Regions from separate parts of the Leptospira weilii genome, predicted to be linked through region 2. Evidence: riboswitches for the same ligand, from Rfam matches in the RefSeq annotation. Region 2 holds a riboswitch; the other holds the start of a gene.
The links. Region 2 has a riboswitch for cobalamin ahead of FHG67_RS20710 (sirohydrochlorin chelatase). Riboswitches for the same ligand answer to the same signal wherever they lie in the genome.
Positions count from the first base shown of each region.

Region 1 (16,777 bases), on a different replicon from region 2:
GAACGATCTTTAACTTTAAAGGGAAATTATTTATCTCCAAAATCAACTTCGCAGTTTGGAAGAAGCTTTCGAATCCTTTCTTTTTCTTCGGATGAAAATTCATTTTGATATAATCTCAAAATTTTTAATTTTTTTAGGAATTCGATTTCACTCGGAAGAGTCGTTAGCCGGTTACCATTTAAATTCAACTCTTGTAAATTTTGAAGCTTTGCAATTTCTTTGGGAAGAATCGTAAGTTGGTTGTGAGACAAATCTAACCGTTGTAAATTCTGTAGTTGTAAAATTTCTTTAGGAAGAACTGTGAGTTTATTGTGAAACAAATCCAACCGTTGCAAATTTTGTAGTTGTCCGATTTCACTCGGAAGAGTCGTTAGCTGGTTACCATTTAAATTCAACGTTTGCAAATTTTGAAGTTTTGCAATTTCTTTGGGAAGAATCGTAAGTTGGTTCTGGGACAAATACAACGTTTGTAGATTCTGTAGTTGTCCGATTTCATTAGGAAGAACTGTGAGTTGATTAGCGAGTAAATACAACGTTTGTAGACTCTTCAATTGTCCGATTTCCTTTGGAAGAGTTGTAAGTTGGTTCTCACGTAAATCCAACTTTTGTAACTTCTGAAGTTGTCTCATTTCTTTAGGAAGAGCAGTGAGTTCGTTACTATCCAAATTCAACGTTTGCAAATTTTGTAGTTGTAAAATTTCTTTAGGAAGCGTTGCGAATTGATTAGCGCGTAAATCCAATGCTCTTAATTTCTGTAATTGCCCGATTTCTTCGGAAAGAATTGTAAGTTGATTGCAGCACAAACCCAACATTTGTAAATTTTGTAGTTGTAAAATTTCTTTAGGAAGAACTGTGAGTTTATTGTCAAACAAATCCAACGTTTGCAAATTCTGCAATTCCCCGATCTCTTTCGGAAGGGTTGAGAGTTTTTGGAAACTCAAATTCAAAACTCGAACCTTCAAAGGATTTTGGAGCGCTTTTGTTAAGTCAGTGTAAGTTCCTTGTTCAACTTCCTCTGCTTGTAGCTCGGCAAAAAAACATGCTAGAATGAAAAGGCAGATTGTTATTTTTTGTAAGTGAATCATTGTTAAACGAAATTTCATCGGGGATTTCTCCGTGGGATTTTATTTGGATCGAAAGATGAAATCGATTTTTGTAGAGACTGGGGTGCCTCTTCAATTTGGACATTCTTTTTTATATTTCCGTTTTCGCTTAAAAAAATCGAAAAAATTTTCTTCTGTTTAAATATGAAATGAACCGATTCCTGACATCTGGCCCTAAAACCGATCCATTCACTCGAACGTGAGGACTCTTTGCTTTGTGAAAAATTCGCGATGACATTTTTATCGAAATTTCGGGACAAACTCTTATCATAAAAATTGAATATTTCTAGTGAAAAAACAAATCGGCTCTTCGCAGGAATTCGAAATACAAAGCCAATATTTTTTATAAACCTACTCATCAATCCGAAGTCATACAATTTACATTCCGACTTTTTAGAGGAAGATCCCAACATTCTAATTTTCGAAATAAGTTCATCATAGTATTCTATTCATGCGTCCGAGTAGCAATCGGAAACAACCTCTAAGACTAGAACCCATCTCAAAAACCAACAAATGATAAGTACAATTTATTTTTAAAGCTGTACACAATCGTAAAATAAAAATCACTGAAAGAATGGATTTAAGCAACGATCAATGGAAAATATTGGAGCCTCTGATAATTGAGCCTAACGTTCGTGAAGATGGAAAAGGTCGTCCTCGTATGGATGCTCGTTCAATCTTAAATGGAATTCTTTGGATATTGCGCACAGGAGCTCAGTGGAAGGAATTGCCGGATCGTTATCCTCCATATCAAACATGCCATCGTCGCTTTCAAGAATGGAACCGAAATGGAACGATGCGGAATATGATTCGTAGTTTAGCCTCCGATTTGAAAGAACGCGGAGGAATAGATATAGAAGAATCCTTTATAGACGGCACATTTGTTCCTGCAAAAAAAGGGGTCCAAAAGTGGGGAAAACCAAACGTGGGAAGGGTACAAAGATCATGGCAATCGGAGACAGCCAAGGTCTTCCTATCGCCTTTTGCACGGAAAATGCTTCGCCCCATGAAGTCACGTTAGTGGAGCAAACATTAGAAAATCTTTTTATAGAAGAAAACGATGGAAAATCGAGCGTCTTTTTGCCTGGCTTCAAAACTTTAGAAGACTCGTAGTCCGTTATGAATATTACGATTTTAATTTCGATGGGTTTATTGCTCTCGGATGTGCTATGATCCTTCTTAGGCATTTTTGAGATGGGTTCTAGTAAATATTTTTTTCATGTGAACTCTAACAACTTTGCCTCAACCACATTTCCTTTTTCTAATGCGATTGTGTACGGAGTTTTTCCCTCGGAATTCCAAATTTTTTTATCGGCGCCTTTTTCCAAGAGTAACTGAATGATACCATCACTTCCGAAACGACTCGCGGCGATGTGCAAAGGAGTGATGCCTCCCGGATTTTGGAGAGCATTCGCATCCGCGCCTTTTTCCAAAAGAAGTTCTACGACGGCTTTTTTTCCAGTTGCCACGGCAGAATGCAGAGCTGTGTTTCCGTAGGACAATTTACTTTTGGAAGTGAGGCCAAGATTCGCTCCGGATGAGATTAAAAATTTTACAATTTCCAGATGACCAAAATAAGAAGCAAGATGTAAGGCGGACCAACCGTCGTGGGAAAAGGAATTGATCATATCCGAAGAACCAAAAACCAATCGTTTTGTTTCTTCCAGATCTCCGAGCGCCGCAGCTTCGAAAAGATTTCGGTCGGAGCTAATATCGTATATCTCCTTAGAAATATCTAATTTCCCATAATAAAGAGAAAATAAAACGGGAGTGATTCCCTCATCCGTTAAACTCTGAAAAAGGCTCGGATCTCTTTTTAATAAACCGATTACTTTCGTTTTTTGCCCGCCTGCTATCGCCTGAAAGATCTCTTGCATAGACCACCGTCACTTTTTTTGAAAGAGGATTAGAACCTGTTTTCGGAAAAAATTCAAGAGAATTCTTACATTTTAGCGATTCGATTTTAACGGTTTAGTAAATCAGAATCAATGTAAAGATTCGATCTTTAAAATCTAACTCCGAGAATGTTCAAACGCAAAGCGACGGAGAAAACTCTCTCTTGTTACTACTCGGGCGCATGAAAATGGTACCAAAAATGAACGGACGGTTTTTGCAAAGATATAGAAGCGCTCACAAAATTGAGCCAAATCCGGAATTGTTGTTTTTTGAAGAAGATCTAACATTCTAAATTTTGAAACAAACTTATTACAGCATTCTTTTCATTACGTTTCTTACGTTGGTTTTCTTGTTTTGTGGTAAATGCAAACTTTGCGTCTAACCCACTGTTTTCAAGCCCGGAAGGGGCGCCATCTTGTCTAAACTATTTTGTGAGAAAGGCTATAATAGGAACCAAGTTACTACTGATCCCTATAAAACAGAATGCCGTTCATTTGAGCGCAAATCCCGTGTTTGGGCGCGGAATTTTGGACACTCTATTACGTAGATATGAGTAAATGAATGATTATCCTATTTCAGTTCTATAATATCATAAGGTTGAAGGTCTACCGAAATCGGATTCGGAGTCAACAAGACATTCCCTCTCTCCGTATCAAACATTGTCACACCAGGTTGTTGAAATTGAGTATTTCCCACATATAAAATTTTATCCGATGCAAGAAGAATACTCGATAAACTCGCATCGTAACTGGAAGGAATCGTAAGAAGAGTGGAAATTTTTTCTCCCGTGCTTGGGTTGAATACCTGCAACGTTTTAGTGAATCCGGAATCCAAAACGGAAACATAACCAACCGTATCCGATTTCACCTGTACAGAAAGGATATCTCCGCCCGCGACCGACTCGGAATAAAGGAATCGAGAAACAAAGGAACGAGTCGATAAACGAAACGCGCTCACCCCTCCGTCGATTCGGCTCTGAAATCCCATTCTAGCGGGAGTGGCAACCACAAGATGAGGTTCTCCGAAAAGATCCACGAGTTGCGGCTTACTCACAGGATTGGAACTCGGAAACGTATACACTCCAATTACCGCATCCGTCGCAATACTGATCTCCAATAAAAGAGAGGTAGTGTTCGGAGGAAAATAACCGGAAGGATCGTTTCGATCCAGTCTCTGCACGCACACAAAAAGAGAATCTCCTACTATTTTCAAACCGTTCATCTCGGGAATTCCGTCGGGCATAGCCCCAAGTGAAACAGGTTCCGCATAACTTCCAAGATCGATCGAACCGGTAATCGTCATATATGTCGGATCCACGATCAACAAACGACTGGAACCGTACAGACTCACATAAGCTTTAGACGCACTTGCAAATTCCATATCCACAGGGTTGACTTTCAATCCGAGCGAAAGCTCCGAGACCGTGATAAATCCGTAGCTCGGTTCGAGAACTTGTATGCTATCCCGATTGAGTCGATTCAACACATACACTCTTCCGATCCCGAAGCGAGCAACCGCGTCGGAGTGAATCGGAGTCAAACCCGGATAACTGTAACGCAGAGAAGAATTGATTACTTTAAAACGACCGCCCCCTCCAAAATCCGTAGTTACGACTCCTATATTACCGGGAGAGTTTTGAATCAGAAGAAGACTCAAGAAAGACGGCCTTTCGATGTCCTTGCAAAATACATTCAAAAAAAAGAATACAATTAAAATATTAAGTCTTGAATTCATCTCAAAACCTCACACTCAGAGTCGCGTACCAACTTCTCCCCGGAAGCGGATAACCGATCAGGTCCGAAACTCTTCGATCCGTAAAATTCTTAACCTCGAAGGTTAAAAGGAACTCCTTTGCGGGAGCGGATTCTTTCGAATTTCCGAGAGAATCCTTTACCGGTTCTCCCGGTTCGCTGTACAAAACCCAAGTGAAGAAATAATTCCAAATCTGTCTCGCGGGAATGTAGTTTACGTATTCGTTTGTTCTATCTCGAAACACCGCGCCGATATACAACAATTCGATCCCGATTTCCGATCTTTTTCCTTTCCGGGAAAGAGTGCTCGCAAACTCGTGTCTCGACCTCAAAGGAAGAATTTTTCCGCGTAGGTACACGGAAGAGGAAGTGTTAATCGCATCCTGATAGGTATAATTAAACAAAAATTTAATCCCGTATTTCCAATCTATCCGATGGGAGAACTCGACCCCTCTGATCCGCGCGGAATCCACGTTCTCCGGCCTCAGGGTAAATTGAGAATTCGGAAGAAACAAAATCATATCTTTGATATCTTTGGAAAAGTAAGAGACACTTGTCTTCGTTTTCAAGTGAGAATGATTCGTTTTGAACACAAATCCGGCGTCCCCGTTGCCGCTTTTTTCGGGTCTCAGATTCGGATTTGCGATGATACTCCCCTGTTCTCCGAACATTTCCAAAAAGGAAGGAATTCTATATTGTTTGGAAACGTTCGCCTGAAATTGAATGTCCCAAGTTTCCTTTTCGAACAACTTCCATACAAAACCGAATTTAGGATTTGTGAATGTAGTTTTTTTCTGATCTCCCGCCAAGGGATCCTGTCTTCTATACCAAGGTTCTTCCGAAGGAAAACGATCCTTGTAGTGATCCCAAGTCACGGAAGGAATCAAAAGAACCTTCGCGTTCCAAAGGCGGACTTCGTCTTCCAAACGAAAGGAAGAATACATTCTTTCTTTTAAAGGCTCCGCTCTTCCGATAACATTGGAAGGAGTCAGCCTATTGCGATCAAAGGATTCCTTTTCCAAAGAAACAAACGCTCTTAGGATCTGGTAATAATCCGTAAGATACAAAGTGGGTATCAGTTGAACTCCCATCTGTCTGATTTCCGCTCTGGAATTCGGGGTTCCTTTGGAAAATTCGGAGCCGGGATCGAAAAGATCGTCCTTGGCCGCGGTATAAAAACTTCTCGTTTCCAATCGAAACGAATCGACGAACAATCCTTTCGTGTCCGTCGCAAACGAACCCATGTATCGATCGTATTTTCTATGAACCCGATTCGTTTGGTTGGAACCCGGTCCGGGAAGACCATGAATTCTATGATTGAAGTCGTTTAATAATTTCAGTTCCGTTTTGCCGATTTGATACTTGAGCGTACCGAAAAGCGCCGCTCTTTCGAACGCCGCGTTCCTTCTCCGATCAATCGTATCGTCTAATGTGTTTAAAACTACGGTCCCGTGATCGTTTTTAAAAGAAAAGTTCTGATCCGATTTTTCGCCGAGCGCCAAAAAACTCGCCCCGACTCCGTTGTACGTTCCGGTATGCGAAAGACTCGCCTTACCGGTATTAAACGAACCTCCTCCGATGTTGATTCTCGTTCTGGGTTTGTTCGTGTCCTTTCTCGTGACGAGATTGACGCCGCCACCGATCGCGGATCCGGAAAATCCGATCGGATTCCCCGATCGGTAGACTTCCACGCTTTCCAAACTATCAAAGGGCAAATCCGCGAGATTGACTTCTCCGCCTTGAGAATTATTCAGAGGAATTCCATCCAAATAGATCCTGGATTGATTGGGGTTCGTGCCTCGGATGGAAAGTGTGGAATAGGAACCCAAGCCCCCGAAGGATCTGACCCTGAGTCCGGCCTCTCTTTCCAAAACCTCGGGCAAGGACGTATAACGCGCGGAAGTTTCGTCGAGTTTGATCGCGGATTGAAATCCGCTCGGATTGGATCGAAAGTTTTGGGAACCAGAGTCGGAAACCTTTCCGATCACCCGGACGGTTTCTGCCTTTTGAACCGAATCCGTTTTTTGAGCGATCTTGGAGCTTGAATTATCCCGAGCGGCAATCCCAGAAACAAAAATAGAAAAAAACAGTATTATAGAATATTCTAAAAGTCGAATGTATTTTATCGATCCCATTTTTCGCCCGAACGCAAGAAGGGAGAGAAAAATCGGAGGAACCCATCGTACGAAAACCTATTTTTCAAACCCGACCTTAGCTCCCGAAAGTCCCATCAGTTTGTTTCACTTGTTAGGTCTTCTGGCTCTCGCCGACTTCGCGCCCTTCCCGCGTTTAAAGCAGTGGTATTTTTGCGAAACCTTGGTTGGCGATTACAGCTGCGGGTTCAGCTCCGGACTTAAACCGGATTCCCTTCCTTTTTACGAGGATGAACAAGTTTGTATTCCAGAGTTTCGAAGCGGGACTCAGCGAGCAAGAGAATTCTATGAAAAAGGAAGGAAAGATTCGACGAGAGGCACTGGGAGTCTCAGTTATTTTACGGATAAAACTCGCTCTTGTTCAATTCCAGATTTGGCACTTCGAAAAGGAGCTTACGAATCCTTTTTTAAATTCGGAGTCTGAAATAGAATGAAAAGGAGTGTGTTTACCGCAATACGTAATATTCAAAGATTACCGTTATTACGTTAGTGAAAACATCCTTAAGGGCGGATCCGTAATTCCCATTTTTTAAACCGCTTTGCCATACAATCCCTGATTTTACCAATCCTACTTTATTGCGCATTTTGGAAGAAGCTCCTGAATCTCTCTTTCCTCTTGAGACGAAAGTTTATTTCTATTCGAAAGATAACCTGTCAAATATAAAGTTCGCAAATTTTGAAGTTGTCTAATCTCCTTAGGCAGAGTTCTAAGTCGATTATTAAGTAAATGTAACGTTTTCAGATTTCTAAGTTGTCCAATCTCCTTAGGAAGAATTCTAAGTTCATTATTTTCCAAGTTCAAAATACCGACATTCATAGTATTTTGAAGGGCCTCCGTTAAGTTATCGTAGGTTTGCATTCTAATTTTTGTGAATTTATATACTCCTACTAGAAGGAGAAAAAAAGTAAACCTATGATTCCAAGCGTTACTTTTCGTAAACTGATACGGTATTTATTTGAATCCATAATTTCGCCCATTGATCCAGATTCGTTTTTTATAAAAACAATGTTTCATCGATCAGGCAACTTTCATTCATATTTTATTTTCGGACTACGTTTTGTACTATTTCATATCGGTTTATACTTTAAATTAACGTGAGTCGGCGTAGGAAATCCATGATTCATTTTTTTGAAAAAAGTCGGAATCTGAACTTTGTAAATCGATTCTTAAAATATGGAGCTATCGTAAATCACGATTTTACGAACAAATTCTGAAATTGTAGAAATCTCTACTTTTAGAAAATTATTTCTCATTTTCTTACGACCCTGCTCACGTTAGATTAATATGATTCTCGGACGTAAGACAATTTCGATTGTTTACTGACTCCAAGCTTTTTTGATATTCCGTAACATGTGTAGCCTCTCCGCAGCAGATCGATTCCCTTCCATCGCGTTACGTACCGTTTGCAGATATTTTTTGTCGCTGACGTTCGTATCCGCGAGCATTCCGATCTCGTCCCGGATCCTAAACGAGTCGTAAACTTCGGAGCTTTTCATTCTATTCTAATTTTATAATCCTATTTTGAATCTCGAAAAGACAACAAAGAACAGGGGCGGTTTTTACTTCTTATTTAAGAATTCCGCGGATAGTTCCTTTCGAATTTTCGTTTTAAAACGGGGAAACGATCGGTTATCGAGACTCGCACAAATCCTTCAGGGCCTTTAACGCCTTCGGCCACATATCTTCGAACATGGCTTTGTATTCCTCGACGATTTGCATCTCGACGATCAGCTCCGTTTTTCCGGCGTCTTGTTCTTTGAACGTGTAATTCTCGAAAGCGGGAGTCCACTTTTTCACCTCTTCGCTTTCCGTATCGACGACTCCGTTAACGATCATTCCGAGATGTTCGATCGAAATGAACTTATGCTCGATATTTTCTTTAATTCGACTGTACATACCTTGTAAGTTACCGTTATCGTCCGCCCCCACAAAACGAATGATACTTCCCTTTTCCCAACTACCTTCAAAGTAAGAACCTGTGTGAAACGCTTCCGTCCAAATCCGATAGGTATTGTCCTCGAGCATTTTGTTCCATACGGTTTTCGCGTCCGCGTGAATCAAGGTTGAAAAACTGATCGTTTCCATTTGCAACTTTCCCTTTCTCTCATTTACTTTTTATAAGGAACACGCTTGTGAAAATCAAATCTATTTTTGTATTCCTTCGAACGAATTTATTTTAACGTAAGTTCGACGTAAGGAAAGAGTAAAAGTTGTACATTGTCTTTGGATCTCAAATTCAAAGAAGGTTTTTTTGGAAAAAAGAAAATGCGACTAAACCGCTTAATAGATTAACGGCCCACTCCTATGTCGAGTATGTTGAATCTGACAGATATTTTTGAGTTCATCATTTACGGATTCAATGATTGCCCTTTTTCTTAAAAGAATCTTGTCGATTAAGGACATTCATTTATTTTCATATTCTTTTTTATTTCTATCAAATAGAAATTTTTAAATTCTCTATAATGAGAAAGATGAAAATAAACCGCAATTGTTGCTACTTCACTCAGGCTTAACTGAAATTTTCGGTTTCTCTTTCGAACCACCGGACAAAAGTATTTTCACGTTCCAGTTTATTTTTTGTTGTGTACAATTAATCGTCTATCGCGCAAAATATCTCTGTCAGATCCATATTTAACCCTTTTCTTGCTAGAAATTTGGTTCAATATGTGATCTGGCTTTTCTGTACAAGATCTTTCCCTTTTTTTCCCTTACGACCCTGCTCACGTTAATTTAATTCGGAATACTATTTTTTTGAAGATACGGAGTCCCGTAATGGATTAATAATATGATTAGTAAAGATGATGTTGCAAAAGCGAATATTTGAACTGGTAAATAAAATAAGAAATATTGATAGTGATCTTCCGAATAAACTTCAGGCCAAATAAGAAAAATCGTCCAAATAGAAAGAAATATAAAAATTACAGAAATAGTTAAGAATAATTTTCTAAAAAATTTATGTAAATGGTTTTGCTTTAAAATCCATATAGCGCACTTCCAATGAAAAATGGAAAGTATAGACCAAATCACGTAATAGCATAGGAAAGAAAAATCAATAAATTCCGTAGAATAGCGTTCAAAAACTATATGAATAATCCCATACGATAGGACATATGCAATTAAGCTTGCCTGCCCTATTACGAGAATTACGAACCAGTTTACAATATCAAATGAATTCAGTTCATGACCAACGGCTCGCAAATAAGGTTCGTCTGACATTATTCCCCAAAAGCCTAAGAGTTAAGATTATTACAAAACTACCCCATTGTGATTTCCTTAATATATTTATAAATTTATTCATTTCCTTCTAAAAATTCAAGCCAACTCACGCCTAACTTCGGATATACGACTATTTCCAAAAGTATGTATTCCGCTTTTTCGGACTCAGCGAGCAAGAGAGTTCAATTTCTCATACTACGTATGAGAGCCATTCGCCACGCTCCGCAGCTCATTGGCTGAAACGCTCTCTACCATAACCAACCCCACAAATTAAGAAGGCTTTTGGGATAATAGGATCGAAAACTGATATTTTTGGTAGTGTTCCGACAAGAATGCGGCTTTTTACTTGCAAAAAGTATGATTTTCTGATAGAGAAAAATTTCCCGAGTCTTTCCGCCTCCACCCCCACCCAAAAATAAGGGTGGGAACTAAGTTTCACGGGGGATTTTGTCGTAATTCCGACAGATTTATCTTCGGATCCAAGTACTTATGGGGTTGGTTATGGCTCTCTATGGATCGCGTTTCATGGCAAAATCGATCCGTCGTCCGCTATCTTAGGCCCCTTACCTGGAAAATCTTCCTTGGTTAATTTTTTCATCAGATGAATCGTTTTCTTTTCGGGATCGAACTCCGGAATCGAAGCCGAGTCGAGTTGTAAGGGAATAACCTTACCTTTTACGAACTTGCCTTGAACATCCACTTCCACTTCAAGGACAAGAGAATAACCGACAATTCCTTTGGAAGAAAGAGCCCTATAACCCATAAAGTTACCGAGAGAATAAGCGATCAACCTTCCCTTATACAATTCCATCGCACGCACCAAATGAGGACCATGACCGATCACCAAATCCGCACCCGCATCGATCAGAGAATGACTAAACTCGACTAAGTTTCCTCTGTATTCTCCGTAAAAACGTTCCATCTGATTTTTAACGTGAAGAGCCGGACCACCTTCCGCTCCACCGTGAAATGAAATAAAAACGAGTTGGGCTTTTTTCTTCGCTTCCTTTACGAGAGCGACACCCGCTCCGATTTCGTTCACGTTGTTATGCGACTTCAGATGAGAAAAACCGATCCAAGCCACGGAAATACCTTTCACGTTCATATACGTAATCATTCCCTTTTTACCGGTATAACGAATTCCGGCATCAGAAAGATTTTTCTGAGTGTCTTCGAAACCCTGCTCGTGAAAATCCAAAGAATGATTATTAGCAATACTTAAAATATCAAATCCGACCTCCTTTAAAATCTTCGCGTAAGAAGGAGGCGTTCTGAACGCGAAGATCATTTTTCTGGAAGTATCCTTGGAAGTGTTCGGATAATTCGTCAGAGTACTTTCAAAATTCCCGAAAAGAACATCCGCACCCTTAAGATAACTCTCCACCTTTCCGAACAAAAACGATCTCGGATCCTGAATTTTCAAAGGTTGGGGAAAATTCGTACCCGGAACCATATCACCCACAGCTTTGATTTTAATTGTGGTATCAGTCTTGGAATCCGCAGAAAGTTTGAACGAAAAAAGAAAGGAAACGAACAGAATGGAAAAAATTACACTTTGTTTCATGTCCTTTCATGAGTTTCAAGAGAAAGCTACTCGTAAAGTAGAATTTCTATCAAAGGAATCCCGATTCGGTCCGATAGACTAGTAGAATGGAAAAAATCCCCTGCAATACCTGCGGCTCTTCCAAATTTAAACCCCTCTTTGCCAAATCCAATCATAAGAACGAACTTTTTCATATCGTACAATGTAAATATTGCGCTCTCGTACAGGTAAATCCTCAACCTTCTCCGAAAGAAGTGGCCTCCTATTATTCGGAAGAATATTTTTTAAAACGAAGCGACCGAGGTTATGACAATTATTTTTCGAATTCGATCAGAAACGACATCTCTAGAGTATTCGAACTCAACTTGAAAGATCTGGATTTTCAGACCTGGGAAAATACCTTGCGAACTGAAAAGCGTTGTCTTGATGTCGGTTGCGCGGCCGGTTATTTTGTAGACTACATGCAAAGGAGAGGATGGGATTCCCATGGAATGGACATCGCCGAAACCCCCGTCAAATTTGCCCGCGAAAAATTAAAGCTCAAAGTGGAACAAATCGACTTTTTGGAATGGAAGCCTTCCGAAACGGAAAAGTTCGATCTAATCACTCTCTGGGCTTCTATCGAACATCTTCACAAACCCAAAGAAACATTAGAGAAAATTTATACGCACCTCAAACCCGAAGGAAGAATCATCCTCTCCACCTGTAGATGGGGAACTCTCGCAAAACTGCAAGGCCCTTCCTGGAGATACTTGAACGTTCCTGAACATCTTTATTACTATTCACTGCCTGGAATCGTAAAACTCTGCGATTCTCTCGGGTTTCAAAAGAAAAAACACGTCACATACGGAAGCGGACTTACAACAAAAAAAGAAGCTTCCTTATTTTATAAAACCCTAAAACACATCGCCGATCCCACGGTAAAGCTCCTGGACCAAGGCGATATGATGGCCCTATGTTTCGGAAAATAAGAAACTCCAAAATAGAAGTGGGATAAAAAAGAACTTTTTTTCGCACAAAATCTCGTCAAATTATTTCAGAAAAACCTAAAATACGACCCATAACGTCCGATTCACAAACAAAACCCTCATTCAAATCAGGGGAAAGTATACTGTGACGACTTTATTTTCAAGGCGGAGATTTTAAGTTTTTCTTGCCATTTTAGAGATGGCAGTCGCAATTTTTAGTTCTGATGGTATTAGAAGAATCGTTAAGTTCAAATAGATTGATTCCAATCGAATAAGCGATTCCCAATACTAAACCGTGCTTGAGGTGCTTCCTTTGAAAAATACAATTGAAAAGAATATCGCCTACGGATTGACCGGGATTGTCGTATTGAACTTCATTATGATCGGATCCGCATATTACACATTGAAACAATCCTTGGAACTCAAAAGATGGGAAGTGCATACCCGAGAAGTGCTTTTGAGCATAGAAGAAACTTTTTCCGCTTTTAACGAAACCCATGCCGTCTTAAGAGCTTATATTTTATATCTGGACCAAGAACAACTAAACGCTTATTTCAAAAACAAAAGCCTGGTTTTGGAACGAACTGGAAAACTTCGAAAAAGCATGATCGATCACCCTGGCCAACAACAAAGGCTTTCTCTCATAGAAACCTACTTGAGCGAAAAGTTTTCCTACATGGACAAATTGATTTCGATGAGAAAACACGCATCCATGCAAAATTATTTGGCACTATTTCGCTCCGCACAGGGAAAAGACCTATCGGAAAAAATCAAATCCCTCATTCAGGATATAAAAGCGGAGGAATTTCGACTCCTAGACATACGAACAAACAATTCGAAAATGCATCTGGCGATATCGGTCACTCTGCTTTTCTCCGGAATCACATTGAATCTTCTTTTCATTTTCCTTCAAAACTGGTCTATCTATAAGGAAAGTCAACGTCGTCAAAAAGCGGAAAGCGTATTGGAAGTATCCAATCAGAATCTCAAAACTTATTCGGAGCGATTGGAAAGATCCAATAAGGACTTAGAAGCATTTTCCTATTCCGTTTCGCACGACCTTCGCTCTCCGATTCGAGGAATATTAGGATTTTCTAAAATTTTACTCGAAGATTACGGAACGGAACTCGGGGAGGAAAGCCGTAGAATCGTCAACATCATCATTCAAAGCTCCGAGAACATGGGAGAACTCATAGACGATCTTCTGGAATATTCAAGATTGGGAAGAAAAGAACCCATATTCTCCATTGTGAATATGCGGGTTATGGTAGAAAAGATTCTGGAAGAAATGGCGAACTATTATCCGAGTATAAAAATGGAAACTATTGTGGGCGATCTTCCCCCTACAAAAGGAGACTCCGGTCTCCTTAAACAACTTTTATTCAATTTGATTTCCAATTCCTTCAAATATTCCAAAAAGAAAGAAAATCCGAAAATCGAAATCGGATCGTATCAAAACAACGGAGAGACCGTATTTTTTGTAAAAGACAACGGCGCGGGATTCGATATGAAATACCAACATAAACTATTCAATATTTTTCAGAGGCTACATCACGCAGACCAGTTCGAAGGAACCGGAGTCGGACTTGCCATCGTAAAAAGAGTGATCGAAAGACATAACGGTAAGGTTTGGGGAAATAGCAAATTGAACGAAGGCGCTTGTTTTTATTTTACCCTAGGAGTTGACGACAATCATGTATGATCCTCAGGACCAACCAATCTCGATCCTATACGCGGAAGACAATCCGCAAGACTCCGAACTTACTCTCAGAAGCTTAAAAAGACACAATCTCGCGAATCAGGTGAAACTCGTCAGAGACGGCGAAGAAGCCCTGGAATATTTATATGCGACCGGACGTTACGAAAATCGGGACAAAACACAATTACCTTCCCTAATTCTTTTAGATTTGAAGATGCCCAAAGTGGACGGAATCGAAGTGCTTCGAAGGGTAAGAAGCGAGGAATTTACGAAATTGCTTCCCGTGGTTATCCTAACTTCTTCCGCCGAAGAAAAGGACATCGTGGAGAGTTATAGACTCGGAGTGAACAGTTACGTCGTAAAACCTCTCGATTTCGACAAGTTTAGCGAAGTAGCCAGTGAGATAGGATTCTATTGGATTTTAGTGAATCAATTTATAGGTAGATGATTTTTCAGTCGGATTGTTTGTCGCAAAGCAGTTAAAAATAAAAACCAATCCGTAACAATCGAATGGAAAGACAGTCAAGATATAAATCATCTAAACTCTTTTTGCTTGTCATTCGTCAGAAGGACCTATCTATTGATCGGAATTAGGTCCTCAAGCGATGAAATTCCATTTTTGGTTCTTTCTACTTCTCGTTCTACAATGTGCCACTTATTCAACATCGAGTTATTCTCAATTTGAACAGGAAAAACTCGTAAACCTAAATAGCGTCTCTTCGAATCAACTCAGTCTTTTGACCGCCCGGTATTTGAAAAGCAACGACCTCTACGACAAGTTCGAAAAATATCCCCTAGTGGTAATTTACGATCTGGACAATGACTTGATCACAAATAAGTCTAGAAATCTTGCCTACTATCTTTCCGAACTCTGTTATCTCACGGGAAACTCTTTGGATATGGAAGATTCCCAATTCGCAAAGATGTATGCTTCCGCATTAGTTTATGCGTATACGTACTTGTTCGATAAAAAGGCTTCTCCGGCGCCAGACCCGTTCTCCGCGGAATTTAGATTTGCTTTGTTCACTTACAATCGTTCTCTAGCGCAACTGGTGCGTTACGCCAAAAAAAATCGGAAGTTGGCCGCAGTTACCGACTTAAATCTTCCTCTGATTCGAGGAACCTTACAGATGTCGAGCGCGGAAGTGGAAACAGCTTGGAGTCCTCAAAATTTTCTGCAAATCGAAGTTACTTACGACTATCGTGTCAAAGGTTTTTCCAATCATATCAGCAAGTACGGAATCGGAACTCCGGTAATTCTCAACCGTAATTTTCCGGAAAAAGAATCCCGGGAAAGAATCAAATACGAATTCATCAACGGAGTCGGACAGGCTTATCCCGCAACCGCATTCGTAAGCTTGGAGGAATCGTATTTAGGAAACAGAGACCTTACGAGCTTACGCGCTAAAATTCATGTCTATGATCCCGTTTTCCGAGATCAAATCACGTTAGACGGAATAAACCTACCCATGGAAAGCGATACGACCACTCCCCTCGCTTATATGTTAACGATTGCGCAACAAAAAGACAATTTACTGGCAATCTTTGACGGAGAAACCGGTATGTCCAGAAAGGGACTCTATCTCGTTTATCCCTATCATAAGGATAAAATTCCGGTTGTGTTTCTTCACGGTTTGGCGTCCTCGCCTTTCATTTGGTTTCCGATGATAAACGAACTCCTTTCCGATCCGGAAATTAAGGCGAAATACCAATTCTGGGTATATTGGTATCCCACGGTAAATCCGATCCTTTTTTCCGCAGCGGACTTTAGAGATACTTTATACGATCTTAGAAAGACTTACGACCCGAACAACGAACACAAAAGTTTCGATCAAACCGTTTTAGTCGGCCACAGTATGGGCGGATTGATTGTAAAATTAGCCGTGACACACAGTAACAAAGAACAATGGATGGACGCGGCCAAGGTTCCCTATTCCGTGTTCGACACGATAAACGAAGAAACCAAAAAAGAAATCAGCAGACTGATGGATTTCGATCCGGTACCTTTCGTAAAAAGAGCGATCTTCATAGCCACTCCGCACAAAGGATCGAATTTAGCGGAAGGAATTTTAAGTTCGATCGCAAGATTCCTTTTTATCATTCCCAAAGAAGTAGTCAAAAAATTCGAAGAAGGTTACAAATTTCTAAATCCTAACTACAAAAAAGGAGATATAGTTCCAAAAGTGTACGGAGTCGACGGACTTGCACCCAAAAGCCTTTTTATGAAAGTGACGAAAGACTACAAACCGCAAGTAAAGTTCCATTCCATTATCGGAAATTCTAAACTCGCCGATCTGAATTGGATCAGCGATACGGTCGTTCCGTATGAAAGTTCTCATCTGGAAAACTCGGAATCGGAAACGCTGATTCAGTCAGAACATTCGGTGCAAAATTATCCTCCTACTTTTTTAGAAGTAAAAAGAATTTTAAAAGAGCACACCCCATAA
Region 1 is NZ_CP040840.1:1,662,209-1,678,985, reverse strand. Features, by position in the region: gene FHG67_RS07930 (leucine-rich repeat domain-containing protein) at 27-1,103, opposite strand; gene FHG67_RS07920 (IS5 family transposase) at 1,678-2,124, shown strand; gene FHG67_RS07915 (hypothetical protein) at 2,171-2,296, shown strand; gene FHG67_RS07910 (ankyrin repeat domain-containing protein) at 2,321-2,980, opposite strand; gene FHG67_RS07905 (YncE family protein) at 3,570-4,733, opposite strand; gene FHG67_RS07900 (TonB-dependent receptor plug domain-containing protein) at 4,735-6,885, opposite strand; cobalamin riboswitch at 6,980-7,157, opposite strand; gene FHG67_RS07895 (hypothetical protein) at 7,472-7,762, opposite strand; gene FHG67_RS07890 (hypothetical protein) at 8,221-8,400, opposite strand; gene FHG67_RS07885 (hypothetical protein) at 8,534-8,989, opposite strand; partial or broken gene FHG67_RS22325 (transposase) at 9,076-9,307, opposite strand; gene FHG67_RS07870 (CapA family protein) at 10,644-11,684, opposite strand; gene FHG67_RS07865 (class I SAM-dependent methyltransferase) at 11,918-12,634, shown strand; gene FHG67_RS07860 (sensor histidine kinase) at 12,936-14,333, shown strand; gene FHG67_RS07855 (response regulator) at 14,326-14,778, shown strand; gene FHG67_RS07850 (esterase/lipase family protein) at 14,936-16,777, shown strand.
Region 1: another riboswitch for cobalamin. It lies ahead of FHG67_RS07900 (TonB-dependent receptor plug domain-containing protein); the one in region 2 lies ahead of FHG67_RS20710 (sirohydrochlorin chelatase).

Region 2 (16,777 bases):
TTGTGGAAAGTGATCCTTCGAGACTAGAACTGGAATGGAGGGAAGCCTCTAAGAAAAATTACGGCTCCGTAGTCAACGCGACCCATTGGTACGATATATCCGTGTTGATGCTCAAACGTTATTTTCCTTGGTTCGGCGTCCACGTATTCAAGCAAAAACCAGTATTCGGAAAACAGAATATAGATAGGGCTTATGAGGAAACGATTCGAATGATCCGGGAAATGTCCGAAAAAAAAATGGGCAATTGCCCTACAGTAATCGGGGAAACCGGAATTCCCATGGACATCAACCACAGGGTTGCGTATCACAAAAAGGATTATGGGATATTGGAACAAGCACTCGATCGAGTGATGAAGGCCGTGGAAAAAAATTTCGTTCATCTCGCGTTATGGAATTATACTCCCGATCATACTCACAGTTTGGGAGACAGATGGAACGAGGAGGATTTATCGATCTATTCCAAGGACACACCTACTTCGTATGACGAAGACGGGGGTAGGGCTGTGAGGGCATTCAGTCGTCCGTATCCGATTCGAACAAAAGGGTTGCCCGTGGCTTTGTCTTTCGATATGGAAAAGTCTTTATTCAAATATTTCTTTCAACAAGAAGGAAACGTATTGCCGGAAACAGAAATTTTTATCCCGGAAATACATTATAAAAATGGATTTGAAGTTCTGGTCAATGCGGGTGAGTATCACTATGATTCCCGCACCAAAGTATTAAAATTTAAGGGAGAAAAGGGGATTCTACATTATGGAATAACCATTCATCCCTCCAAAAAATCACTTTTCAGGGAACAAGATCGGACTAAAGTGGTCCCCAATACTCAAAAGAGGAATATTAGATGAAAAAAGCTCTCATGATTTTTCTAGGTGCTCTTACTGTTCTTTCGTTGACCGTAGCGTGTTCCGGTTCGAAATATTCGGCCGAAGAATGTGCTCCGATCGTGGACGAAATGTTGACCAATCTGACTGCGGGACAAAAGCCGGAAGATGCCGCGAGCATTGCGACAATGAAAGCAACTTTAGTGCCCGTATTACAAAAAGAATGTATGTCCGGAAAATTCGATCTTACTTGTCTTAAGTCCGCAAAAAGTATTCCTGCAATCCAGGCTTGTAAAAAATAAGATTTTTCTAAAAAAGGCGGAGGAGAATTTTTTCTTCTCCGCTTTTTCTTTGATTCCTTAGAACTTTTCCCGAAACCTAAAAGGAAATCATATTCGTTGTTGATCCAAACATAAAAGAACGCGGAGTTCTGCGGTTTAAAATCTGGGCGAATAAGATTGTATCTGTTCCATATTCGATCTTTTTCTCAAAACAGCATTTGGATTTATTAAAATTTTTATCTTTTCAATAGATTTTTACCATTAAAAAAATATAATATAATTTGAATTCTTTCGAAGAGAAAAAAGAGAGTGTTGATTTAGGCGAAAGAAATGAACCAATCGATTTCTCTTCAAAATCCTCTTGCCTACGTCTATGTGAAATTTAAAATCATTCAGTATCTAAAATAAAAAATCCTTCTTCATCCGAATAACATCCGTGCTCCCGGTATGGTCTTGATGGATAAAAATGGATTTTTTGAGCATATCTTCTTCCGATTTTTAGACAACCGAAACAAATGTCCCAGCGAATCGCCCAATCACATTCTTCCTTTCGATACGAAGGAAAGACTCGAAGAAGAGGCTTGGTTTCGGCTTGTTCTTGATTTTTTTGTTGATTTGCGAATTGGTCCAGCGGGGCGTTTTGGGAAAACACGGAATGCGAGGGTTCTAGAAACGCTCCGACAAATAACAGAGTTCCTAAAACAGAGAGTGAAGAAAATGTTCTGCCGAGTTTGATAAATCCGTTTCTACAATGCTGGCGTTGTTTTGCTTTTATTATATTGCCTGAAATGAAACTTCTGGAGTCCGGATGCATCTATCTATTCTATCGAAAGAATTGTTTTCTTTAAAAAGGTAAATTCTCGGTTTTTAGGTAATTTGTGCCGCTGTTCTAAGACTTTCGGTTACGATTGAAATTGAAATCAAATGAAATAATCTGGTTTTCTTTCGAAAAAAAGCTCGATTCTGAAAAAAAATCAAAGTCATTTTGTTAACTCAGAATAGAAGACAGAAGCGACCAAGGAATTTACTTGAAATTGGGTTTCCTATTTTCAACTTAGTTCCAATGACTTCCCGGAAAGATTTTATGGACGCTCTTTATCGAGAGTACAGCGGAAGGATCTTTGATTTCCTCTATAAATATAGTTCCGGGAATCCCGAGGTCGCGATGGATCTGATGCAGGATACGTTCCTAAATTTTTTTAGGAAATATTCGGATTCGGACGTCGATCGAGAACAAGCGATTCGTTTGCTTTATACGATTGCTCGAAACAGATCCATCAATTATTCTCGGAAGTTCTCCACGGTAAAAGAGAGCGGGAATTCTGAGATGCAGGACTTTCAGGAACAAAAGCTCTCTTTTGTCAGAAAGGCCGAACTTAAAGATTTAGAAGAACGGCTTTTGGTTTGTTTGGATGAACTCGAAGAGGACGAGAAATATGCTTTGATTCTTCGGTTTATGGAGGATTACAGTCTGGCGACTATTGCGGAGATTATGAACATATCGGTTTCTACCGTTTCTCGTTTAATTGTCAAAGGGACCGCAAAAGTGACCGAGATCGCAGAGAAAAAGAATTTGAAGCCCTGATTAAGAGTATAAGAACCTGTCCCAAAAGAAACTCAGGCATCATTTCCTAAGGGGCGTGCGATGGGGACAGGATCTTACGGCTTGATCTTTCTGACAAAGTAACTGGGGTTTGGTTGGGACGCGCTGTAAATAAAAATGGAAGAATCGGGAATGAAAAGGGAAGAAAAGATTCAAGAAATTCTATTTCAAGGAAAACGGAACGATCTAAGTCCTTCCGTAGAATGGCTGTCCAAGGGCTTGAGTGATTCTTGGGTAGAATATTTTCCCAAAGAATCGGATTTCGAGTCTCTCTATACGCGCGCACGTTCCGATTCCTCAAAAATATTTTCTTTCTCTAATTTTACGAAAAATAAACTTGTTTTAGCGCTTTCGTCAGCCGCGATTTTTCTTTTCGCAGTCACATTAGGATATTATTCTATTCTTAACGATCAACCCTCCCTTCGAGTCGAAAGGGGTGGAGTCGAAATTTCACAGGTGGAAGGGGAGGCTTATCTCACTTCTTCCGATCCCAAGGACAGGATCCTTTTAAAACCAGGAGTTAGAATTCAAGAAGGTCAAAGAGTGGTTACTGGTTCCAAGGCTATTCTGAATCTAAAAATATCCGACGGGATTGTAGTCAGAGTTCTTTCCGATTCTGAAGTTTCTTTTCGGATGATCGATCTTTCCGCGCATTACAAGATTGAAATAGATCTGGAGAAGGGAGAGTTATTGGCTCATATCCATAAAAATCTTAAGAAGGAAGAATTCGTCGTTCGTTCCGAAAATATAAGCGCGGAGGTTCGGGGGACAAGTTTCAGTTTTCAAAACGTTCCGGGAGAAGGAACTCGAGTACAGGTTTTGGAAGGGCGTGTTGCGATCAGTACCCGTTCGGAATCTCGACAAACGGCACCGGAAGGCGAGCAGATTTTGGAACCGAACCAAGGAATTTTAGTAAACCAAAAGGGTTTTGTCCGGAGCCATTTGAGCGATTCCGAAAAAAATCGTCTTGAGGTTGAACTCGAAAGATTGCCGATCGAAAACATTCCTCGGGATAAAAACCGTTCCTACTCCAGTAAACAGGAATTACTAACGGATTTTCAAAGATTGGAAAAAGTAATTTTAACCGACGGAAAGGAAATCGAGGGCGTTATCGTGGACATGGATGAAAACGTTATGTATGTTCAAACGCTTGAAAAAGAAATCGCCATTCAGAGAGAATTAGTTTCCGAAGTGATTCAACTTTACTAAAAGTAAATTCTCTTTGACAGTCGGCCGATAAATCGGGAAATTTAGTCTTCGAGGACCCTAGCATGGCAATGGCACAAGAAGACCCCGGTAAAAAAAGAATTTTTAGCAACTACATCGTAGACCGGGACTTTCAATTTAAATTTTTATTGAATTATTCCTTACTCATTGTTTTAGGCTTAGTTCTAACCTTAGGTTTTCTGTATTGGTTGAACTACACGAAGTTCGATAAGGGAGTCGTTTTTAGATTGAGAAGCGATCCCATCAAAATTTATCAAAAAGGTTTCGAAGTTCAAAACGGAGTAGAAAGGGAAAAGTTCGTGGAAAGGGAAATCTTTCTTCCGGATTACGATCACAAACTCGATATGTTTACGATCCAGGTAAACGGGATTCTGTTTTTATCCGGTTTGTTTTTAGGGATGACCGTTATTTTTACCGTGATCTATTCTCACAAGATGGCCGGTCCGATTTATAATATCAAAAACCAACTTAGAAAACTGGCTGCGGGTGAGGAACCGGCAAGGAAGATTAAAATTCGCAAAGGGGACGAATTTCAAGAACTCGCGGATCTTTTGAATCAGGTGATTGAAAGAAGAATTAATAACCGTGAAAGTTGAATTTTTTCCGCTTATTCGAATCGAGAAATTAATTGTAGATTTTTTTAGAAATCTGTGTAAATTTTCTCGATATGATTCGCAAAGCCTTACTTTTCAGTTTCTTCCTTATACTTCTACCTCAAGTTGTTTTTGCAGATGAAGAAGTTGCAATTGTACTTTTTGTAACCGGAAAGGTCCAGTATTTTCAAGCCGGTAAAACGGAAGCGCTTAAGAAAAACGTCATTCTTACGAAAGCAGCGAAGGTCGAAACCGGAGAAGGAAAAGCGGATTTACAATTGGGTGCAAATTCCGTGATACGACTCGCGCCATTTACAAAAATTGAGATCTCTGAACTCTTTTCCGACAGTTCCAAAAATACGTCAAAGGTTACTTTGATTTCCGGTAAACTATTTGCGAATGTTCAAAAATCCAATAAAAAGGAAGAATTGGAAGTGAACTCCGCATCTTATACTGCTGGGGTTCGTGGGACTCAATTTGTGGTCAGTGAAGAAAAAACCAGGGCCCCTAAAAATGAAGATTCCGATATTCCGGACGGAGTTTTTGTAAACGAAGGAGAAGTTGTCGTTCATTCTTCTTCCGGAGGGGATTTGGATCTTAAGACGGGGGAACAGGCTACTTGGAATGGCAAAGAGCTGTTAGTCGAACCACTCAAAGAGTTTATGAAAGAAAAGATGAAAATCATCCAAAATTTCAAGACGATTAAGACCGAAAACTATGAGATGCTTAAAAATCAGAAGTTGAAAAACAAAGAACTTCTGGAGCATTTTCCTAAATCATAATATTTACTATGTTCAAGTTCTTTTCTTTGGAGGTTTGATTCCTAGATATATGGAATTTTCATAAGAACCTGTCCCAAGAGAAACTCAACGATCGGTGCGGCCGAGCGAACGATTTCGGATTGGAGTTGATTGATTTTTTCTTGGAGTTCGAAAATATTTAATGTGAGTTCGGTCTAATTAGAGATTAAAAGTTGTAAATTGTCTTTTGACCTCAAATTCAAAGAAGTTTTTTTTGGAAAAAAAGAAAATGCAACTAAACCGCTTAGTAAATTAACGGCCCAATTGAAAAAACTCCTATGTCGAGTATGTTGAATTTGACAGATATTTTTGAGTTCATCATTTACGGATTCAATGATTGCCCTTTCTTAGAAGGATTTTATCAACTAGGGGCATTAATTTATTTTTCATATTCTTTTTTAATTTTGTAATGAGTTGAATCCCTTTTTCGTAAAGACTTTCAAACAAAGATTGACTGATGTAACCTCTATCTCCAAAAAGTTTACAGCGCATCCCAAAACTTTATTTTACTTTATCAGAAAGATCAAGCTGCAAGGTTCTGTCATCATCAGTTTTTTCCATAAGAAAGAACTGGTGGGGCAGGTTCTTATCGTGAATATTCTTAACAAGTGGAAAAATCACTTTCGAATTCCTTTTACTGATCCCTATAAAATAGAATACCATTACTTTGAGCACAAATGCAGTATAACCGAAAGCCGCAGCGCCAAAATTTCAATTAGACGCAGTTGCGATTATTTCAATCTTTTTTTATAATATTCAATAAAATTATCTAAGGACCGGTCTCAAAACTACCTATTAAAAAAGTTAAAAACAATGATTGAGCTTGCAAGATAAAGAGAAGCCAGATAGTTTTCTGCTTTTCTTTCCCAGCGAATCAAAATAGCTCTGAATCGATTATGCCAACTATTTGTTCTTTCAACGACCCAACGTCTAGGTTTTCCTTTGTATTTACCAATGAGAGGTTTTTCACCTTTTTTCCGAATATGAAGTCGAATGTTTCTTCTTTTGATCAATGCTTCTATATCTTTGAAGTCATAACCTTTATCTAAACAAAGGTGTTTTGGTTTTTTTCTTTTTCTTCCGGAAAAAACCAAGATGGAATTCAATGTATCTTTTACATTGTGTTTATCATGAACGTTCGCTCCACTCAACGTAATTGCCAATGGAATTCCGTTTCCATCCGTAAGAATATGCCGTTTAACTCCCAATTTGGCACGGTCTGTAGGATTTTTCCCGGTTAAACTCCCCCTTTGGGAGCCTTGACCATTGCGGAATCCATCGAGGCCCAATCCCAAGCTATCTTATTCTTCACATCATAATATTTTAAAATAGATTTATAAATCTTTTTGAATACTCCCGCTCGTTCCCATTCTTGAAATCTTCTGTGACAAGTTTGACCCGATCCAAAGTCATTCGGAATTGCACGCCACTGACAGCCTGTTTTCATTCGATAGATGATACCTGCCATTACGACTCTTGTTGGAACGCGATTGCGACCACCTTTCGGCTTTGACTTCTCTTTTGGGATCAAAGAGGCTATTTGTTTCCAAAGTCCCTCGGGAATCTCTGAATAATATTTGTCCATTTCACAATTATAGTATTACACTCTCAAAGTACAAGGAGTTTTGAGACCGGTTCTAAATATGTAAAATCTCCTGTGGGACTTAATCGTTTCTCATTCATTGCTTTTTTAATTTCCGAATAAATAAAAATGTCTTCGGCAGAATCTTTAACTATTGGCCAGTATTCATATATTTTATACCCTTCGCATGGGAACAAATAATTGTAACTTGGATCATTATTCTCATCTTTATTATCAATACCTAAAAAGAATGCTACTTCACTTAAAGACTCAGTTAAGACTACAAGCTCAATTGAACCACCATCACGATATACTAAAGTATTTTCGATTGATTTAATTTTAAAATTATCTGCCGTATATTTGTTTGAAAAAGATTTTATTGAATCAGAATTTATTGCATTTAAAATGGCATGACAAAGATGTCGAACTAAATTATTATATGGAAAATCTGATATGTATTCACTCTTTTTTAATTGGTAAAATTGATACGAAAGATTTCTCAAAAATACTTTTTGGTTTTCTAATTCAGTAGTTTCATAAAGATTATCCAGAAAATACTGAACTGTCGACGTCGTGAATGTATCTCCTTTATCTCCAAACTCTTTTAATATTTCTTCAATCTTCACAGTTTTAAAAAGTAATTGCGTCTAACGAATCGAGGAGACAAAGTTATGTGAAATTTTCACCATTGGGACCGGGGGAGTGCGGGAGAAAACGTTTGTGAATGTACGATATCCGGCAGTCGTGCGTCAAGGACGATTGACAATGGAAAAACTTCTTCCGGATTGATTTTCAAGAAACTTACGAGCTTGCCCAGTTCTTTGTCATTGAACTTCTCGAGCTGTGGATGCCGGGAAAAGACCGCGTTTTCGTCTGGCGAAAGGTGAATGCCAATAACGAAGCCATTCTGTAGAATCCAGCCTTTCAGTTGGGCGCCGCCTTTTGTGACAAATGATGCCGCAAAATAGATGCGCATCCGAGTTACAGGAAGTTTTTCAATAGGTATGGAATAGTACGGGTGCTTGCTTCCATTGCCCTTGAACGCAAGTTCGGAAGCTAACCATTCTCGATTTACGCCCCAGCCAGCAACCTCCTCAATTTCTTCAAAGTCATAGTATTCGGACCAAACCGGATGCCGTGCAAGAGCGGCGTGGCCAAATGCTTCTTCAGAAATTACTTCAATCATAGTCTTTGCGGGGGCAGATGTGCCCGAGTAGCGCGTGCTAAACTATTTTGCTACTTCCGTTGCCGCAATTAAGTCCATTCAAAATATCCCTAGTTTTAAACTCGAATTTCTCGCACACAGTGCAAGCCACTTTTGATTTCCGAATTGTAGATAAAGATCGCTCAATATATTTTTTCTTTTCCATAGATAAATTATTAATATCAATTGGATTTGAATCAAGCAAATCATCAATCATTTTTGTAGTTAATTCTTTCATGTCGCATAAACACCTAACCAACAACCAAATATAAGAATGTAATAAAGACACATTATTCAATCAACCCAAACTTAACAAGAAAAACCCATCATAAACAGGCAACTTCCGATAATGATAGTTCTGTCGCATTATGAACATTTGTTCATAAACGTCCCATGATTCATTTTTCTGTAGGAGAAACTGGAATTGGAACTAAATCTATTCTTAAAATGCGAGAACTACAACAAATCGTGATTTTACGAACAAATAATTCTAAAAGTAGGAATTCCACTTTAGAAAACTCTTTCTCATTTTCTTATGCCGAATTCACGTTAAATAACTTTCTCATTAGCATTAGATTTCGAAGCTATTCCAACTATAGATCTAAAATCTATGGATATCTGAATTTACATCGAAGGTATTAAAAAGTTTTCCTTATTCGTATAATATTATAACATAAAATGATATTTTTATCAGAATTTTTATTTTCAATTTTCATAACGTATAGAAATATACTTTTCTCCAACTATTCTTGATGGAGTTTATTTTATAAGCTCCATTTCATCTCCTGTATCTCCATTCAAGGTTTCCGGACTTTATATCCGGAAACCGAATTTTTTAATATTTTAAATTAGGTTCTTTTAAACATTAGGCATATATAATTTTAATGCGAAGTGTTTAAGTCAGACTGGATTATCCGATGCTACACTTTAAAGAGGTACAATAAACTCTACCTTAAGTGGCGGTAATCTCTTTTTTCAAAACAATATATATCCCAAGGTCGGATTTTGAGTTTGATCCAATCCAATAGTTCTACTCATCTCTACATAATAGAGTGTCTAAAATTCCGCGTCTAACTTCTAAACGTGGGATTTGTGCTCAAATTAATGGTACTCTACTTTATAGAGATCAGTAATAAAGATGATTCAATAGAAGGTGAAGTAAAATGAATCTTGTCTTATACTAAAAAGCTTTACTGCGGTTTCTCGCTCCGTTCAGGATCGCTAATCTAACCTTTACTCCGACCGTAGATTGATAACAATGCCAGTTACACACACTTCTTGCTTTTTTCCTTCATGCTTGGAGGAGGACGTAAATCAGTAGAGTTGTTGAAAAATTAATTTTCCTTCTGTTTTCCGTTTCATTGAAATGGGTGCATGGATTACCTGAGCAGTGGGGCGAACTTATCTTTATTAATTATTTTATTCCACGAGTCTTGTGATATGTATGTTAGAGTTGTTGAAAAATTCTGTAATGGAGTTAAAAAACTGTTTTAATCGCCTCGAAAAAGAATATTCCATAAATACATTCTGCCTCTATCTATATCTTAGTGCTAAATGATAAAATAACAATATACTTGGCAATTATGTTGGTCTCATGTCCCTATGGTTTTACATGATTACGTCTTAATTTTTCAAAGAAAGAGGATGCTAAAATGAGTCGTTTGATAGTTCCAATAGTAGTTTTGTCAGTTTCAATTGGAGTTGACCTTTCTTACGGGGTGAGTCCTGCGCTTATCCATATTCTATCGAACGCTATTCCTGGTTCCATAGTTCAAAAGCCAGCAGATAATCCGAAAGATAAAGCTATCAAGATCGTTATACATGACGGGGGAAAGTTTTGTTATGTTCCTGTTTTTAGCGGTGGTGAAAGTTATATTCAGATTGAGCAATGTTGGGAACAGGGGGTTGCTAATGCAAGGTACGATGTGTTTCAAAGAATTTCTTATTACATTCAGGACACGTGGTTGTGTATTACTGCTCCGGAGAAAGTAGTTAAGGGAGAGACAAACCAGGGTTATGTGAACTTAAGACCTTGTACTATCAATGACCCTTTGCAGCGATGGATCATAAAGGAAAATGCCTTTTGGACTGCAGACGGGCGGTATCGCTTGAAAGATGTGAAGTGGTATGCCTATATCTCAAAAAATTCTAAGGATGGTTATAACCATACCTTGGACTCTTCAATGAAAGATTGGGCTCAAACTGTGGCGACTCCCGGCAACATCAGTATTAAGACTTCCATAGCTTGGAATTTGGAAAATAGGCGTTACTTTATTCATTCAAAAGGCTCAAAAAAAAATACTACATCTCTCTACTACAATCCTGAGAACGGACATCTTGCTCAATACAATCCTGTTAGCGGATCGCTCTATTGCATGTATTCTAAGGTAGGTAGTTATAAATGGAATTGGATTCAATGGGTATCATGTAGTGATGCACTTACCAGTAAGGATAACCCCGCTTATTGGAATGTTTATCTTCAAACTGAAGAGGGAGGAATGATCAAAGACTATAAAGGAAATATTCTCAGAGTTACTGAGAAAGGACCAAATTGGGGTGTTGCTTATGCAGTTAAGCCCTCTTTTTTGAAAACAGATACTACCAATAGTCCTACGTCTTTGTTCGTAGTTGATGGAGATTTACTAGATTGGATACGTTACACAACCGGCAATCTTGGAAAGACAGAGCAATATTGTCCAGCGGGTAATAAGGAGAGTCTTGCCTATAAAAGAGTAAAAAGGACCTTACCCCCTGACTTTCAATTAACTGATGATTGGATTCGGAGGCTCTATGAGATATCGAATTCAGCTACGCTTGCGTCTCCGGCTCAGATGCATGGGATGTGCGGCGTTTGCCTACTTCAGAGCTTCCAGATGTTAGCAGAACTTCAGGAGTATCATTCTCAAGGGCCTCTTCAGAGTGGAGGTTACTTCTTCGATACAGCCCATGATAGAGATCCTTTTGTATCGTTTGGGCAACGTTATCCGTTGTTGGACATGTTGCTAACGGACGTGCCCAGAGTATATGGTATAGACGGTCGTACAACCAGACTACTGGGGTTGGCATCCGCTAGGACTATGTTGCCTCAGTACGACTGGATTGTCTCTGATGAATTCCTCACTCGGCCTGAGATAATATCTCACATAAATTCGCTCATCAATTCTCCTCCGGGGAGCATTTGGCTGGGGATGTTGGGGCGACAGCGTTCCGACGGAACTGTAGTGGGACATGCCGTTCCAATTCTTAGAACCTCTCAGGGATTGGTGGTAATTCAAACAACCTCCCTTTCGACGCCATTCGATCTTTACAGGCAAGCTTTAACACCCACCACGGATCCGCTTCAGGTAATTTATAATCTGGAAGCACCGGATAGGACTCTGACAGTACTCATAACTATACAATTAGGGGAAGTTGACCACAATACATTTAACTTTATAATTTCTAATAGGAATTGCACTGGAGAAGGGGACGACAGAAGAGGCACGGGAGGATATCCCACCAGCGCATCGGTGAATCAGTGCTCTGGGGGGGAGGCAGGTGTACGTTACCGTTTTAACTTGGTGAGCGAAGAAGAGCATAAGCAGGAAGAGTTGTAGATAGCGATTTTACAAATACAAATGGATCTGCTTCTTTAAGCTTACGAATAAAAGCCTCTTTCTAACTCTGGGTAGGAAAACGTATGTATCCCCTACTTCGAATCGAATAATATTCTCGTGGATACCCAGAGGCATCGCGGAGATGAATCGGTGATTAGGGAATTTTTCTTTTAGGTCGGAAAGAATCAAAGGGATGTCGTTTTTGACGTGATTGGAAGCGAACAAAAACAACGGGAAAATTAAAATCCGATTTTTTGTTTTTGCGAATTCCAAAAGCGCCGTTTTAAAAACCGGTTCCGCGAGTTCTACGTACCCTATGTTGATTTCGTACTCCGGATGGAGTTTACGGTATCCTTCGACGAACGTCTCGAATTCCGCACTGGAGAAAGTTCTCTACTTCCGTGTCCGACGATGAAAATTCCGAGAACGTTTCTACTTACTTCCTTCTTATCTGCGGACGTAGAAACGGCAGACAACGCAATACTCCCCCTTTCAAAGTGAACCTAAAACCAATCAATCAACGAATAACGCATAGACTGCTCATTGGAATCTAACGCATCTTATATTATTTTTTATTTAAGTTACGTTCGCCTTACTTCCGAGGTTTAAACGTATCTTCAAGATTTTCCCAGGATCGTATTCTGACTTTGAGATCTATCTACTCGGCATGCCTTCCCAGGATTAATCCCAGTGGCTTTCTATGCCTTTCGTCCCTCTTACAGCGGCGGATACCGTGACGGATTCTAACCGTCTTCCCATCGACGCGAAACGTCGATGAATCCCGTGAAAATAGATTATAAATCCAGCAATATTCTTATCGATTCTTTTGAAAAGAATAATTTTTAATTCGAATACGGAATCTTTAGATTTCTATCGAAATGAATGTTCATCGAGGTTTGAAATCGAATTTTTCTTTCGAGTACTTTCGTAAAATTTTTACAATTTGGAATTGAGTGTTTTGAATTTGAGAATTACTTGAGAGGTGTAACTTGTTTTCAAACGGAATCGAAAGGTTTTTTGTTCTCAGAATTCTAACGTGAGTTCGGTGTGATTTATTTTCTGTGGGAATTTGAACTTTGTAAATTTATTTTTAAAATGTGAGAACTACGACAAATCGAGATTTTACGAACAAATTTTCAAAGTAGGAACTCCTACTTTGAGAAAATTCTTTCTCATTTTCAACCGCCGAACTCACCGTTATTCTAAGTAAAACACGCCAACTTTTTCGAGCTGAAACTGGGGTCTATCCGATCTAAGATAGGAAAGTTTCGGAATTAAAGATTGCAGGATTATTAAACTTAAAATCGTTTCGGAGAATCCTGCTTGACCTCAAAAGAAAGAAACTTATACATTTCGCATGTTTTTGTTAGGCCAAGCGCGCCCGATTCTTGTCTGGCCGGAATTTTCTTGGATTCCTGTCATCAATGGAACTGTCTTTGTGGTTCTTTTATTGGTCGCCGGATATTATCTGGAAAGACGTTTTCGCAAATCGATCGAAAATCGCGCCGCGCTCCGAGCTAAGATTCTTAGAAAGCTACCTCTTACATACATAAACGGAAGGGACGTGATTCAGATACATTCCTTTTTGGATCACGCCTCGGTCTCCGTGCTTCAAAAAATTGCGGAGTCACAATCTTGGTTTCAGGAGATTTTTCTTCCGGAACTCGCACTGTATCTTGCTCATCAAGGGGAACTTCCTGCCTGGAGAGACACAATCATATTCAAAAGGTTGCAACATCTCGTCCGTGATCTTGGTCCTCATCCTAGAAAAATCACCCCGGTTGTATTTTTAACCGATGGGGAAGAAGCCTTTCCCGGTTTTTTATATTCTAACCCGCCGGGGCCCGATTCCGTTCAGAAGTCGCTCCACACAAAAGTATTCACAAAAAAACTTTACAATGCGTTTCCGGTTTCGGTGGGAGATAAGATTCACGTTTTGTATTCGGGCGACGATAAGGAATGGATTCGTTTCGACGCGAAGATTTTCAGCTTAAAAGGGAACGACATGAGTATTCAAGTGGAAACTGTTCCCGAAAAAGATCCCGAAAAAACGAAAACTTGGGGTGGAATTCAAATGGGAGGCGCTGGAGGAATTCAGGAAGACGTCGCCCTGCCCGACGAATTTCAAGGAAGTCTTGCGCAGATTTTAAACTACGCCGGAATGAGTACTTCTACCGCGGCTGAGATTCAAAAAAGAGTACGCACATTTAAAGAACATCCTGGTCTGGTTCGTAAAGAGCACAAACCGGAGGAAATCCAGACTTTTATAGAACTCTATTCCGCTTGTTATGCAAAATACAGATCGGATATCGCTCCCATTCCGAAACCGGTTCTACTCTTTTTATATTTTTTTTATATGGACGAGAGCCTTCTTTCTCCGGCGAGAATAGTTCAACTTTACGGAACGCTGGAAAAAATCCGAAATTATACACAGGATTCTTACCCTTCCGATCATAAACTTGCGGTGTATTTTTTACCGGAATGGTTGGGACTCATTCTTTCGGGTCAAAAAACTCCTTCCCGAAATCATCTAGCGCAATCGTACGAACAAGTGCGCGCTTCCATACTCCGCAAAACGGGAACCGACGAATATGCGGGCGACAGCGGGATCGAGGACTTGTTGCATCTCCTCGATTGGGAATTGAGTAATTTATTATTCAACGGACTTATCGGCGTTTCTTCCAATCCGAATCTTGCATATCCGATTCTTTCCGAAGATCAGATGTACGGAGAAACCGACGCGTTTTTGGTTACGCATGAAAAAATAAATGCCGTTGTGGATCACGTTCGTAAAATTGATAAACATCTTTTTTACAGACAGATTTCCTTTGAGCCAGAACAGACTCCCGGCAAACCGGAACTTGCGATGAAAGAAATTTGTCCGGACTGTATCATACTTCCGGTTTTTGGAAATAGAGGGGTTCTTTGGCAGGAAATTACTTCCGGACTTGTATCGAGAGGACGTCTCGTATTTCCTCAGATTTTGAACGAGAACATGACTTTGGCGATTACGAGAACCCTTGGAGAATTCAAGTGGGAGATTGAAAGAACGGTTCGAGGAAGAAAGTGGAAAGATTCCGCCCCGCCTTCGCTTACTTCGGAATATTATCTTTATCTGGAGAATTATCGAAAGTCCCCCGCCCTCACTCCCGACGCGAAAAAAAGCATCGATCAACAACTTGTCAAATACAGAAAGAATTTAAAAGATATGTTCGCTTCGGATTATTCCTATTGGATTCTTTTCGAATCGTCCGGAAAACTCAGGCTCAACCGAGTCGCGAGGGATGTTCTCAATCGGTATGTTCCATTTTCCCCTCAAGTTCGGAACGAATTGCAAAAACATCCGATTCTAAAGGAATCGATGAATTCTTTCGAGTCCAGAAAAAGAAGGCTTGTTTCGGGAATCAAAAAAAGATACAACCCCTACTTTCAGGCCGGAAACGTTCCCGTGGAGGTATTGGAAACGATTCGGTTTTTCGAAGAAATGTGAGAATATTATAATAATCTTTCGAATGCCGATGCCCGTAAGTCTTTCGTCACGAAAAACTTGGCATCGCAGACGGGACAACTGTGGTTCCCGAAATTTTGTATTTTCAAAATATGAAAACAAATCGGACAATTGATGAGCACGGGAGCGTTTTCGGAAAAAGCGGAAGGTTCGATGGAATCGACGGCAATCAAGTGCGATTTTGCAGATTCCCGATCCTTGAATACTGGGATTTCCTTTTCGTTTTCCGCGGAGATTTCGATTCCGGTAGGTACGGAACAAATCGCAAACTTAGATCCGGAAAAACGTTCCGGAAGTCGATTTAATATCGAAACGCCTTCCGGCGTGGCCGATTTGAGCCCGGAAGCGTCTAAAAGGATCTTACGTGGAAATTCGGATAGCTCTTCCAATTTGGAAAGCAAAGCTTCTCCTAATTTAAAATCCAAATCTCCTTGGAGGTTGATGATGATTTCTTTCAAAGTGTCCTGAAATAACGATTTATACTCTTATTGGAAGTGAGGCAAGAAAAGAATTTCTGCAACACATTTTTCGGTTTACCTAAAAATCGAAATAGTCTGTTTCAAAAAGGTTGGACTTTTAGGAACGAACGGATTTTATTTCCTACATGCTCGGTCAGTGGAATCGAAGAATGTGGATCTTTCCTTTAGATCTGCTGTTCATGGGAATTTCCTATTTTTTGGCGCATTGGATTCGCTTTGAGTCTTTTATTTTTCTCGCGTCGCCGGAAAGATTTTTTACTTCTTTGATCATTGTCATTACCGTAAGAGCCGGTGTTTTCATTCTCTCCGATATCTACAGATCGATTTGGGTTTACGCTTCGATTCACGATCTTGTGGAAATTATCAAGGTCACACTACTCTCCTCGCTGATTTCAACCACGGCGCTCTTATTTTACAATCGTTTCGAACAACTTTCCAGAATGGTTCCCGTTTTGGACACGCTTCTTCTGCTCAGTTTTCTTTGTATTCGTAGTTTTTCCTGGAGAGTGTTTCGAGATCAGTACATTCTCAAAAAATCCAAGGAAGAAGGTCTTCCGACTTTGATTTTGGGAGCCGGAAAGATAGGTGCGACTTTGCTTTCGGAAATCCGAAGGCATAACGAACTCAAACTCAACCCGATCGGATTTTTGGATGATAACATACAGAAAATCGGAGCGCATATCCAAGGGGTTCCGATTCTGGCTAAAATCGATCAAGCCGAACAAATGATCAATCGTTTCGGAGTAAAACAAGTCATCATCGCAATCACCAATCCCGACGGAAAACTCATCAGTCGGTTGATTCGTTCTTTTGAGAGTACGGATGTGAAGTTTAAAATTCTTCCTTCTTTGGGTTCTTTGTTTTTTGATTCTCCCAAATTAAATCAGCTCAGAGAGGTGCAGGTGGAAGACCTTTTGGGTCGTCCGGTTGTGGATCTTGAAGTTGAGTCCATTCGTTCTTACTTAAAAGGGAAATCGATTTTGATTACAGGAGCGGGAGGTTCGATCGGAAGCGAACTTTGCCGACAGGTTGCCGTTTTCGAACCTTCTCGAATTCTTCTATTGGATTCTGCGGAAACGC
Region 2 is NZ_CP040841.1:254,372-271,148, reverse strand. Features, by position in the region: gene FHG67_RS20775 (glycoside hydrolase family 5 protein) at 1-848, shown strand, start outside; gene FHG67_RS20770 (TIGR04454 family lipoprotein) at 845-1,126, shown strand; gene FHG67_RS20765 (hypothetical protein) at 1,494-1,919, opposite strand; gene FHG67_RS20760 (RNA polymerase sigma factor) at 2,190-2,690, shown strand; gene FHG67_RS20755 (FecR family protein) at 2,826-3,917, shown strand; gene FHG67_RS20750 (HAMP domain-containing protein) at 3,980-4,531, shown strand; gene FHG67_RS20745 (FecR family protein) at 4,603-5,310, shown strand; partial or broken gene FHG67_RS22540 (transposase) at 5,484-5,811, opposite strand; one part of gene FHG67_RS20735 (IS5 family transposase) at 6,117-6,568, opposite strand; one part of gene FHG67_RS20735 (IS5 family transposase) at 6,568-6,913, opposite strand; gene FHG67_RS20730 (hypothetical protein) at 6,937-7,536, opposite strand; gene FHG67_RS20725 (hypothetical protein) at 7,593-8,096, opposite strand; gene FHG67_RS20720 (hypothetical protein) at 8,134-8,352, opposite strand; partial or broken gene FHG67_RS20715 (DUF1561 domain-containing protein) at 9,767-11,670, shown strand; partial or broken gene FHG67_RS20710 (sirohydrochlorin chelatase) at 11,816-12,186, opposite strand; cobalamin riboswitch at 12,325-12,510, opposite strand; gene FHG67_RS20705 (hypothetical protein) at 13,068-15,200, shown strand; gene FHG67_RS20700 (hypothetical protein) at 15,206-15,676, opposite strand; gene FHG67_RS20695 (polysaccharide biosynthesis protein) at 15,823-16,777, shown strand, end outside.